One region of the Burkholderia savannae genome, then DNA from elsewhere that is predicted to be linked to it. Evidence: predicted binding sites of a transcription regulator. Region 1 holds the regulator's gene; the other holds the start of a gene.
The links. Region 1 encodes FNR, which switches genes on or off when oxygen is low (the NO sensors DNR and NnrR bind a similar motif). Its sites were predicted from a motif close to TTGATNNNNATCAA; they were not measured.
Positions count from the first base shown of each region.

Region 1 (5,911 bases):
ACAGCGGCTTTCGCCGGGGATCGGACGTGCTGAAGGCGCTGGCGCTGGGCGCGCGCATGGTGTTCGTCGGGCGGCCGTTCAACTATGCGGCGGCCGTGGCGGGCGAGGCCGGCGTCGCGCATGCGATCCGCCTGCTGCGCGAGGAAGTGGACCGCAACATGGCGATGCTGGGGGTGAACGGCTGCGGCGAGCTCACGCCCGACGTGCTGATCCGCAAGCGCTGAGCGCGCCGGGGCACGGCGGGCTGCACGGTCGCATCCGCCGTTACGTCGCACATGATGCGTGCGGCATGGCGGAATGCGACGGCTCGCGGCGCTGCGTGCCGTGTCGTGTCGTGCCGTGTCGATTCTCACACTGCCGCCGCGATCGCGATTCGATCGTCGGAATTCGGCACAATGCCGCGTCGCATGCGATTCGGCCGCATGCGCCGCCGCTCGGCCTGCGACGTCGCGATCTTTCGGTCGCGAACGCGCCGGGCTGCATCGCTCATCGAGCGTGCCGCGCCGCCGCCGATCGCGCGGCCGCCGCCCGATTCGGATCGAAGGATGAGTCAACCGGCGAATATCGAGACGAACCGTCTGATTCTGCGCCGTTGGCGCGATGACGATGCGCGCGCGTGGGCGGCGTTGAATTCGGACGCCGAAGTCATCGCGTGGCTCGGGCGGCGCGCGCCGATGACGCTCGCCGACGCGCGCGACGACATCGGCCGCTTCGACGCGCATTTCGATGCGTACGGCTTCGGCCCGTGGGCCGTCGAAACGCGGGCCGACGGTGCGTTGATCGGCCTTTGCGGGCTTCGTCGCGTGCTCGAGGGCGGGCATCCGATGGCGCCGTGCGTGGAAATCGCGTGGCGGCAAGCGCGCCTTGCGTGGGGGCGCGGATACATGACGGAGGCCGCCCGCGCGGCGCTCGCGGATGCGTTCGGCGATCATCGGCTGGCCGAAGCATTCGCATGGGCAGCCGCCACGAATCTTCGATCGCAACGCGTCATGACCTGGATCGGCATGCAGCGCGCGGCCTCGCGCGATTTCGACCATCCCGCGCTTCCCGAAGGACATTCGCTGCGCCGGCATGTCGTGTATTGCATTCGGCGCGAGACATCGCATGCCTGACGGATGCGCGCCGCGGCGCAAGTCACGCCCTGGCGCGTCGAAGTTCTCGATTCAGCCGATATTCAGCCGATATTCAGCCGATACGAGGCGCGTGCGCGGCCAATACGGCACGCACGGCTTCGTTCGCGCGCGAGCGCCGCTCGCTGCGCATTGCGCGACCCGGCGCGCGCAGCCGCGCCGTCACCTCAATTGCACCGCGGCGAGAAACAGCACCATGCCGCCGATCGCGCCGTCGAGCACGCGCCATGCGAGCGCCCGCTTGAACCACGGCGCGAGCAATCGCGCGCCGTAGCCGAGCGCGACGAACCAGATCGCGCTGACCGCCATCGCGCCGATCGCGAACGCGCTGCGCGCGCCTTCCGGTTCGCGCGCGCCCGCCGTGCCGATCAAGAGGAACGTGTCGAGATAGACGTGCGGATTGAGCCACGTGAACGCGAGCGTCATCAGCACGATCGGCCATGCGCGCTGCGCGGGCGGCGCGACGGCCGCGCCCGTTGCGTCGAGCGTCCCGTGCCCGGGCTTGAACGCGCGGCGCAGCGCGCTCAGGCCGAACCACGCAAGATACGCGAGGCCGACGTACAGCACCGCGTGAACGAAGGTCGGATAACGCTCGACGAGCACCGATGCGCCGCCGACGCCCGCGCCGATCAGGAGCATGTCCGACAGCGTGCAGAGCAGCACGATCTTGCCGACGTGCGAGCGCATGATTCCTTGCCGGAGGATGAACGCGTTCTGCGCGCCGATGGTGACGATGAGCGATGCGCACAGCATCGCGCCGTGGGAAAAAGCGATCCAGTTCATGTTCGTTGCTGATTCAGGCGATGGACTAATGGAACGAGAGGCGCTAGTCTGCGGTGATCGCCGGAATTAGAAAAGCTAAATAATCTAATGCGGATTAAGGAAAACTGATGATCGACTACGCGTTGCTCGATGCGCTCGCCGAAGTGATCCGCCACGGCTCGTTCGAGCGGGCGGCGAAAGCGCTCAATGTGTCGCCTTCCGCGGTGTCGCAGCGCGTGAAGCTGCTGGAGGAGCGAGTGGGCAGCGTGCTCGTCAAGCGCGGGCAGCCGTGCGTCGCGACGACGTCGGGCGCGCTGCTGTGCCGCCACACCGAGCGCGTGCGCATGCTCGAAGCCGAATTGTCGGCGCACGTGCCCGGATTCGCCGGCGCGGCAACGGGGCCGTGGCCGACGCTGCGCGTCGCCGTCAACGACGACAGCGTCGCGACCTGGTTCGTCGATGCGGTCGGCCCGTTTTGCGCGGAGAGCGGCACGCTGCTCGATCTCGTGATCGACGATCAGGACTACACCGCCGAGCGGATTCGCGACGGCAGCGTGCAGGGCGCGGTGACGGCGCTCGCCGAGCCGATCCAGGGCTGCCGTTCGACGCGCCTCGGCCGGATGCGCTATCACGCGGTGTGCTCGCCCGCGTTCCACGCGCGCTATTTCGGCAACGGCGTCAACCGCGACGCGCTGCGGCACGCGCCGTGCGTGATGTTCAATCCGAAGGACAGCCTGCAGGCGCGCTTCATCCGGCGCGTGACGCGCGTGGATCTCGATCCGCCGCAGCACTGGATTCCGCACGTCGCGGGCTACCTGCGCGCGTGCGAGGCGGGGCTCGGCTGGGGCATGTGTCCGGAGCGGATGGTCGAGCGTCAGATCGCCGCGGGCGAGCTCGTCGATTTGTCGGAGGGAAGAAGCATCGACGTCGAGCTCTACTGGCAGAGCTGGCGATTGTCGATCGGCTGGCTGGACGAGTTTAGCGCGGCGCTCAAGGCGAGCGCCGCGCAGTTTCTGGATTGATTCGGCGCGAGGAAAGGCGCGACGGCGGGCGCGGGATTACAGGCGATGCAGGCCGTCGAAATCGACGATGCGCACCGTCCGGCCCTGCATCTCGATCAGGCCGCGCTTGTGGAACTTCGACAGCGTGCGGCTGACCGTCTCGAGCGTCATGCCGAGATAGCTGCCGATGTCCTCGCGCGTCATCCGCAGGTTGAATTCGTTCGGCGAATAGCCGCGCTTCATGTAGCGCGACGACACGTCGAGCAGGAACGCCGCGACGCGCTCCTCGGCGTTCAGCGAGCCGAGCACCATCGTCTGCGACGTTTCGCGAACGATCTGCTCGCTCATCAGCTTGTGCATGCGCAACTGCATCGTGCCGGCTTCCGAGCACAGCGTCTTCAGCGCGCTGTACGGGATCACGCAGACCGAGCTGTCCTCGAGCGCGACCGCGGTGCGCGGATGCGCGTCGTCGCAGATGCCGTCGAGGCCGAGGGCTTCGCCCGCGAGGTGCAGGCCGGTGACCTGTTCGCGGCCGTCATGGCGCGTCGCGATGGTTTTCAGCGATCCCGAGCGGACCGCGTACAGGTTGTCGAACGAGTCGCCTTCGCGGAACAGCGTCTCGCCGCGTCGAACCGGGCGGGCGCTGCAGATCACGGATTCGAGGCGCGCGAGCGCTTCGGGCGCGAGCCCCTGGGGCATGCAGAGGTGGCGCATCGCGCACGTCGAGCAGTGTGCGGCCTGGCGCGGCGCCCACGTGCTGGTGGCATGGACGGGAGCCGCGGCGGCGGCGGGTCGGGCGACGGGCGTAAGCATGATGGATGACTCTGAGGTTGAATCGGTAAAGCCATTGTCCCATCGTGGGCTAAGCCTGTTTAGCGACAAAACGCCGCGACTCCCCGTGCGATTTCCTTGTTCGGCCGCAACGCGTGGTTGCGGCGAAACATCGCAGCCGTTGCGTTCGATCAGTGTTCCCGATCTTCCGGATGCGCGGCGGCCGGGATCAGCAGCACGGGCAGCGCCGAGTGCCGCACGCACTGTTCGGCGACGCTGCCGAGCACGAGCCGCTTGAAACCGCGGCGGCCATGCGTGCCGAGCACGAGCAAGTCCGCGCCGAACGCTTTCGCGCCTTCGACGATGAGCGACGGCACGTCGGCGAGCGACGTCGCCTCGCCGATCTTCAGCGCGCCCTTCACGCCGGCTTCGTGCATCTTCTGCGCGAATTCCTTCGCCAGATCGTTGCCCTGCTGAAGCAGTTGCGTGCGCAGGATCGACGGATCGTAGCCGGGCACGTTGTAGTAGATCGCGGCGTTCTCCACGACGTAGAAGGGCTGCAGCTCCGCGCCGCTCGTCCTGGCGATGCCGAGCGCCGCGTCGAATGCGTGGCGTGCCGTTTCGCTGCCGTCGACTGCGACAAGAATGCGCTGATACATGATGTCTCCGTGGTGCGGTTGAGAAAAGATCGGCCGTTCGGCCGGTTGGGTTTGACGACGTCTTTTTACAAAGTAAACGATTACTGACCAGGGCGCAGCGAACTCGATGCGCAGCGATCCGGCGCGGCGAAGTAAACGCGGCGCCGGACTTTTCAGGATTCCGTCGGTCGCGGCGGATTTTTTGCGCGCGATCGGCGTATCGGCCGGATCGGTTCGCGTCGCGTGTCGCGGCGCCGTAATAGACTTGGCCGAGCCCCGGGCACGTTCGCCGAGCGGCGCGAATCGATGCTGGTTTGAAACGCGTCGGGCGAGAGCGTTCCCGACATTTCTTACGACGATCGACGAAGGCCGCGTGCGAGCGCCGAGGCCGCATGCGCAAGGGCGCGGCCGCCGCGCCCGCCCGCCGCCCGTTTCGTTCGGTTTCGTCCAACCGGAAAAGGAGGACACATGCCGTATGTCGCACTCGAGGTGTTGACCGAAGACGCCAACCGGTACGCGCTGCCGGACCTGATCGGCGTGGGCGGCGCTTCGCCCGATGTGCCGCATGTCTGCGAGATGCTGCTCGCGGACGCCCAGTGGCCGACGATTCAGGCATATCTCGATCGGCAGGAGCTGCCTTACAAGTTTGCGCGGCCGAGTACCGGGCGCAGAGTCGGGAGGAACAATCCGAGCTGGTAGGGCGGCGGCCGCGGCGAAGCGGGCCGATCGCCGGCCGGTGCGGGCGATGCCGGCGGCGGCGCGGATGTCGTCGCCGTCGCCGTCGCCGTCGCTATCGCTCGCGCAGCCGATGGGCGGCGCGCCGCCGGCGCAGGACGTATCCGCAAATCGATTCACGCCGGCGCTTGGCGGACGAGCGTCGATCGTCGGCGTTCGTTCGGGCCGGCTTCTCGTTCGCCGAGAATCCCGGAAAGCGTTGATTTCCGAAAACGCGCGTGTATTCCGCGGCATGCGCTCATGTCCGCGATTCGCCGTGGCAGATGCCGTTCGCGTCATGTGAACGGATCGTATCCGTCGCGCCACGTCGGCCCCGGGAACCTGCTGCATCGCTTGTTCGCCGCGATGGCGGCGTGCCGCGCCTTATCGTTGCGCGCGGCCTATCCCGCGTTCGCATGCCGGACTCGTTCGCCGCCGGCCCAGCCCGCTCCGCCTGTCCGCGCGCCGATTCGAGCGAAGCGGCGCGCCGCGCCGTCTGGCACGATAATGCGATTCGCGTGTACCCGATCGGCGCGGCCCGTCGAGCCGCCCGATCGCACTGACTCGTCCGATTCACCCGATTTACCCGATTCGCCTGCGGGCGGCGCGCGCGGCATCGCGCCGCCCGCCGCCCTCGGCAGATTTTTCAATCCGGAGGAAGCATGCAGATCACTGGGGAGATGTTGATTGGCGCGACCGCGGTGCGCGGCACCGAAGGCACGATGCGCGCATTCGATCCGACGCACGACGTCGAGCTCGAGCCGGCGTTCGGCGCGGGCGGCGCGGCCGAAGTCGATCGCGCGTGCCGCCTTGCGAGCGCCGCATTCGATTCCTTTCGCCAGGCGCCGCTCGAGACGCGCGCGCGCTTTCTCGAAACGGTTGCCGAGCGCATCGT
Region 1 is NZ_CP013418.1:2,260,037-2,265,947, forward strand. It holds gene WS78_RS31020 (alpha-hydroxy acid oxidase) at 1-224, shown strand, start outside; gene WS78_RS31025 (GNAT family N-acetyltransferase) at 546-1,112, shown strand; gene WS78_RS31030 (LysE/ArgO family amino acid transporter) at 1,293-1,913, opposite strand; gene WS78_RS31035 (LysR family transcriptional regulator ArgP) at 2,021-2,914, shown strand; gene fnr (fumarate/nitrate reduction transcriptional regulator Fnr) at 2,951-3,706, opposite strand; gene WS78_RS31045 (universal stress protein) at 3,856-4,323, opposite strand; gene WS78_RS31050 (hypothetical protein) at 4,771-5,001, shown strand; gene WS78_RS31060 (aldehyde dehydrogenase (NADP(+))) at 5,679-5,911, shown strand, end outside.

Region 2 (5,911 bases), 1.2 Mb from region 1:
CACGACGCCGCGCCGTTCCTCGCGCTCGCGACGAAGACGACGATCGTCACCGTCAACGGCGCCGCGCAGGAGCCGCCCGGTGCGCGGATTCCGGGCGCCGACATCGCGCTCACGCTCGCACGGCATCACGCGAACATCGACGTGCGCGATCTCGAACGCTCGCGCGACTCGTCGATCGGCGACGTGCTGCTGTCGCACGCGTACGAATCGGGCTCGGATCTGCTCGTGATGGGCGCATACGGCCACGCGCGCTGGAAGGAGCTGATTCTCGGCGGCGTGACGCGCACGATCCTGGCGTCGATGACGGTGCCGGTCCTGATGTCGCACTGAGCGGCGCAAGGCGCGCGTTCGCAGCCGCCCGAAGAGGCGCGCGGACGCAAGGCCGCGCGGGCGCGCATCGCGCGGCCCGCAGTTCGCGCTGGGTAATGGCCGTTCCGGCGCGCGATGTGCGACCGGAAACGGCCGAAAACGAAACGGGTGTTGGGAGACAGACATGTATTCGATCATTCTTGTCGCGCTCGACGGCAGCGAGACGGCATCGCACGCGCTCGACGCGGCGCTGCAGCTCGCGGTCGACACGAACGCGCGGCTCGTGCCCGTCTACGTCGTCGACATGCCGGTGTTCGCGTTCGACACGCCGGGCTACGACCCGTCGATCCTCATCGACGCGTTCCGCGAGGAAGGCCGGCGCGTGCTCGACGACGCGCAGGGCCGGATGACGCGGCGCGGCGTCGCCGGCGCGCCGCGGCTCGTCGAGGTCGAGCCGCCGGGCGAGGACGTCGCCGAGCGCCTCGAGCGCGCGGCGCGCGAGATCGGCGCGAGCCTGATCGTGATGGGCACGCACGGCCGGCGCGGCGTCCGGCGGCTGATGCTCGGCAGCGTCGCCGAGCGATTGCTGCGGCACGCCCGCTGCCCCGTGCTGATGATTCCGGCCCGCAGCGCGCCGGCCGACGACGCGAACGCCATTCATCCGACGGAGGCCGTGAGATGAAATTCAAGACTTTGCTCGTCCATGTCGACGACAGCCGCCAGAGCGACGCGCGCGCCGAGTTCGCGCTCGACCTCGCGCGGCGCTGGGACGCCCACGTGATCGGCCTGTACGTCGTGAGCCAGGATCTGATGCGGCCGCTCTTTCGCAGCGACGAAAGCCTGCGGCTCGCGGCGAACGAGGCGCAGCACGCCGCGCGGCGCGACGCCGCGCAGGCGCGCTTCACCGCCGCGGGCGCGCGCGCGGGCGTCGGCTTCGAATGGCGCGCGCCGGCCGGCCCGCCCACCGACGTCGCGACGCTGCATGCGCGCCACGCGGACCTCGTGGTGCTCGGCCAGCCCGATCCCGGCGACGACGCGGCACACATCGAGCCGCATTTCGTCGACGACGTCGTGATGAGCTGCGGGGTGCCCGCGATCGTGCTGCCGTTCACGGGCGCGATGCGCACGTTCGGCGAGAACGTGCTGGTCGGATGGGACGGCAGCCGCGAAGCCGCGCGCGCGGTCACCGATGCGCTGCCGCTCCTCAAACGCGCGCGCTTCGTGACGGTGGAGAGCGTGCTGCGGCGCCGCAAGACGGGCGCGGATCTCGCGCCCGCCGGCATCGACGTCGCGGCGTACCTCGGACGGCACGGCATCCAGGCGTCGTTCTCGGCGTCGGCGCACGTGCCGGGCGTCGAAACGGGCGCGGCACTGCTCAACCGCGCCGCCGACCTGCATGCGGACCTGCTCGTGACGGGCGCATACGGCCACACGCGCACACACGAGCGCGTGCTGGGCGGCGTGACCCGGACGATGCTCGAATCGATGACGGTGCCGGTGCTGCTGTCGCACTGACGCCGCGCCGTCACGGCGCCGGCGAGCGGCATGGTCGCCGGCGCCCCTGCGTCAGGCCGGGCCGGGAGCCCGGCGCCTGAGTTCGCCGATCCGGCGCCGGCCGATATGCGCGAAAAGGCTCGATTTCCGGCCCCGTTTCCGGTTGCCGTCCGTTGTCGTTCGTTGCCGTTCGTTCGTTGCCGTTCGTGCGCGGCGGGCGTTGCATAGGTTGCACATCGCATCGCCCGCGCGACTTTCGTCATATGCCGAAGCCGACGATTCGCACGGCCGCCGCGCTCGGCGAATCAGCGGCTTCGCGACCGCGCGCCTTCGCTCGCCGCGCATGCCGTTTCCGCGGCGCACCATCCCAATGCGGCCGATCGCGTCGCGGCGATCCGCGTCACGACGCGAGTTCGTCGTGGCGACGCAGCAGCACCGGCCGGTCCGCCATCCGGAGCAGCGATTCCGCCACGCTGCCGAGCAGCAGCCTGCGTATCCCGTGGCGCCCGCTCGTGCCCATCACGATCAGGTCGGCATCGGATTCGGCGGCCGTGCGCATCAGCACCGCCGCGACATCCTCGCCATACGAATCGATCGCTCGCACCGAGCCCTCGACATGCTGCTCCGCGAGCCGCCCCTTCGCGTCGGCGAGCACGCGGGTCGCGATGTCGGCCGCCGAGTTGTCGTCCCCCTGCGGCTCGACGTACGCGGCGTTGACGTCGACGAGCTGCGGCTTGTGCTCGACGACGCAAACCGCCGTCACCGTCGCGCCGAACGTCTTGGCGATCTTGATCGCTTCGTCGAGCGCGACGCTCGCGCTGCGGCTGCCGTCGAGCGCCGCGAAGATTTTTTTGTACATGGTCGACACCTCCGGAAAACCTCACTCGAATCGCGTGCGAGCACGCCCTGCCGAGAGTCTCGCGCGCCGCGAGCAGGCCACCGTTGACGAGGATCAAGCGCGCGCTCGGGCACGCGCATGCGCCGGCACATTGCGCGCCGCGCATGCGGCGCTGCCGCATGCGCGGCACGCATTGCGTCAATCCCATTAGCCAAAAGCAATCAAATCGAGCACAATTTCGTCTCAATATTGATGAAATGAGGCTGCGGCACTCTTGCGACTGCGTCCGAGCGTTCGGGACGCCGCGTCGCTGCCCGCCTCGACCGGGGAGGATCTTGACGACCGCTCATACGACGGTTCGAAACGAACGCGCGCACGCCGCGCCCGGCGCCGGTTCGCCCGCGCGGGCACGCGCCGCCGCATTCGCGGCTGCCGACGCCGGCACGCCTGGCGCCGGCTGGGCCACGCGCGCGCCGGCTGCGCCGGCCCGCACGCGCGGCGCGCGGCCGCGCGTGCGCACGGCGCCTCGCGCCATCGAAACCGCCGTCCGCCGGCCGCCTTCCCCGATGCAATCGATTCGACAGGAAGATTTCCACCCATGATCAAGGTTCTGATTGCCGACGACCACGCGCTCGTGCGCGACGGCTTGCGCCACATCCTGCAGAACGCATCCGGCTTCGAGGTCGCGGGCGAAGCGTTCGACAGCGCGACGACGATCGCGCTCGTCCGCTCGACGCCCGCGCAGGTGCTCGTGCTCGATCTGTCGATGCCGGGACGCAACGGCGTGGAGCTCATCAAGCAGATCAAGGAAGAAAAGCCCGCGCTGCGCATCCTCGTGCTGACGATGCATGCGGAGCAGCAGTACGCGGTGCGCGCGTTCCGCGCGGGAGCGTCCGGCTATCTCACGAAGGAAAGCGCGAGCTCGGAGCTCGTCGGCGCGGTGACGAAGGTCGCATCTGGCGGCGTCTACGTGAGCCTCGCGATGGCCGAGCGCTTCGCGCAAAGCCTGAACGAGCCGGCGGAAACGCTGCCGCACCACCGCCTCTCGGACCGCGAATTCGATGTGTTCCGCCGGATCGCGTCGGGGCAGACGCTCACGCAGATCGCCGACGAGCTGTGCGTGAGCGCGAAGACGGTCAGCACGTACAAGACGCGGATTCTCGAGAAGATGCAGATGCCGCACGAAGCGGCGCTCGTGCGCTACGCGCTGCGGCACAAGCTGATCGACGACCCGGACGAGGATTGACGGCCGCCGCCCGGGCCGGCGCGCGGCGTCGATGCGGCGCTCCCACGCGCGACGGAGCCGCGGCACGCGGACGCGCGCCGTGTCTTGCCGTGCGCGGGCCTACATGTTGAATGCTTTCGACATCTTCAGCTCGATCCAGGTCATGCCGGCGCGCAGCCCCTCGACCATCGCGTCGCGCTCGGTCGGAAATGTCCGGCCGTGCCGGAACGCGTGTTTGAACGCCCCGCCCGGCGCGCCGTGCATCACCTTGATGTCGCACACGTAACCGCCCGGCACCGGCGACGTCGTCACCTCGACCGTCCAGTCGCCATCCTGAATGTTGCCTGACAACGTCATGTCGTTCTCCTGCCGAACCGGCCGCCGCGTCGCGTCGCGAAGCCGCGCGGCGCGCGGGCGCTACTCGTAAAGAAATCGAAAGAACCCGCTGTGCAGCAGGACCGGCTTGCCGCCGATCTCCGTGAGCATCCGCTGCGCGGCGTGCTCGATCTTCTTGCGGTGCAGGTTGAACGCCGCGAGCAGATCGTCCTCCTTCAGCGATTGCGCGCCGAAATGATCCTCGAGCGCCTCGGCCGTGATCGCGCACTGCACGTACGCCTCGTCGACGAGCGCGGGAAACGCGACGACGAGATCGCGCGCGCAATATTCGGGCGGTGGATCCTGTGGAAACGAAACCTTCATGACCGACATGACAACCTCCTGTAGCCGCTGCCCGGCCGGGCAGCGGACCCATCGATGCCTCAGCATAGAGCCGCGGCGCCGCGCACGCTTGACCCACGTCAATCGGCCGCGCACGGCGCACGGTTGATCTGCGTCAACCCGCCGGCACGCCGCGCAACGATGATCGTTTCATCGCTCGCGCCGGCGCCGCGAGCGTCGAACGATGGGGCGAGCGATGACACTGAAAGCGAATCTCGAGGGCGTGCGCGACACGTATCGTCTGTGCTTCGTGCGCAGTCCGTGGGCCTATTTCACGTGCCTGCCGCTCGATCGCCAGTGCGGCGACCGCTGGAGCGAGGCGCCTTACGAGCTGTACGCAGGGCCGCCTTACGGGGACAGTCCGGACCAGATCCTGCGCGTCGCGTTCGACGGCCCGCTGCTGCCGCCCGAGGCCGGGCGCGGCGCGCTCACCTGCAGCGTCGTCGACATCAACGAAGGGCTCGCGCCGTGGCTTCGGACCGAAAGCTATTTCGGCGGCGAGCCGCTGTCGATCGCCGCGGGCGCGACGCTCGGCACGTTCGTCGAGACGATCGAGAAAGCAGGCGGCACCGTGTTCATTCCGCTCGCGTGGGGAGAATTGCCGCTCGCGGACAAGCGCGCGCATTCGGCGGTGGAGCCGGGCTGAACGGCGAGCCCGCGATTCGGGCAACCGGAATGCGCCGGGCGGGCGGGCCGCCGGCGATCGCTCTCGGCCCCGAACGCCGCGACAACTGAGCTCTTGCGACGATCGCGCCGCGCGCGGGCGCGGCATGGGCAAGCGCCCGGGTGCACGCATTCCTCGGCGAGCGCGCCGCTCGATGCGCAACACACGCCAGCGCGCACGCCGCGTGCAAAACGTGCGCTTCAATACGCTCAGCGCTCGTCCTTCGGCGTCGGATTGAGCAGCACAACAAACGCGGCGACGCCGAGCGACAGCGCGACCACGCCATAGAGAAATTCGGCGTTGCTGTCGAACAGCAGGCCGCGAACCGCCTCCATCATCCCCGCGAGCGAAATGAACACGGCGATGGTCGCGAGAACGACCCGATATTTGCGCACCATGACGGTCTCCTGGCTTCGTGTGAGCGGCCGCTCGATCCTGCGCGGCCGCGCCGCCGGTGTCGTCACGCGCGATCGACGCTCGTGCTTCCTATCCAGCCTTTGCGTATGATCGCCCGTCGCGCGACGGCGGCCTTGACCTGAGTCAAGCGCCGCCCGGGCGCGCGAACGTGCCGGGCGCAGCGTCGGAAACGCGCGTAGAAATGCGCCTCCACACGCGTAAAAAGCGAAAAGCGTCGCTGTACAATGCACGGGCATCATCGCCGCGC
Region 2 is NZ_CP013418.1:1,027,513-1,033,423, forward strand. It holds gene WS78_RS25575 (universal stress protein) at 1-330, shown strand, start outside; gene WS78_RS25580 (universal stress protein) at 494-991, shown strand; gene WS78_RS25585 (universal stress protein) at 988-1,824, shown strand; gene WS78_RS25595 (universal stress protein) at 2,204-2,662, opposite strand; gene WS78_RS25610 (response regulator) at 3,240-3,887, shown strand; gene WS78_RS25615 (hypothetical protein) at 3,987-4,223, opposite strand; gene WS78_RS25620 (DUF1488 family protein) at 4,284-4,574, opposite strand; gene WS78_RS25625 (hypothetical protein) at 4,780-5,229, shown strand; gene WS78_RS25630 (DUF2964 domain-containing protein) at 5,457-5,645, opposite strand.
Region 2: a site for FNR is predicted at 2,746-2,759, ahead of WS78_RS25595 (universal stress protein). Genes of this name have one in related genera too.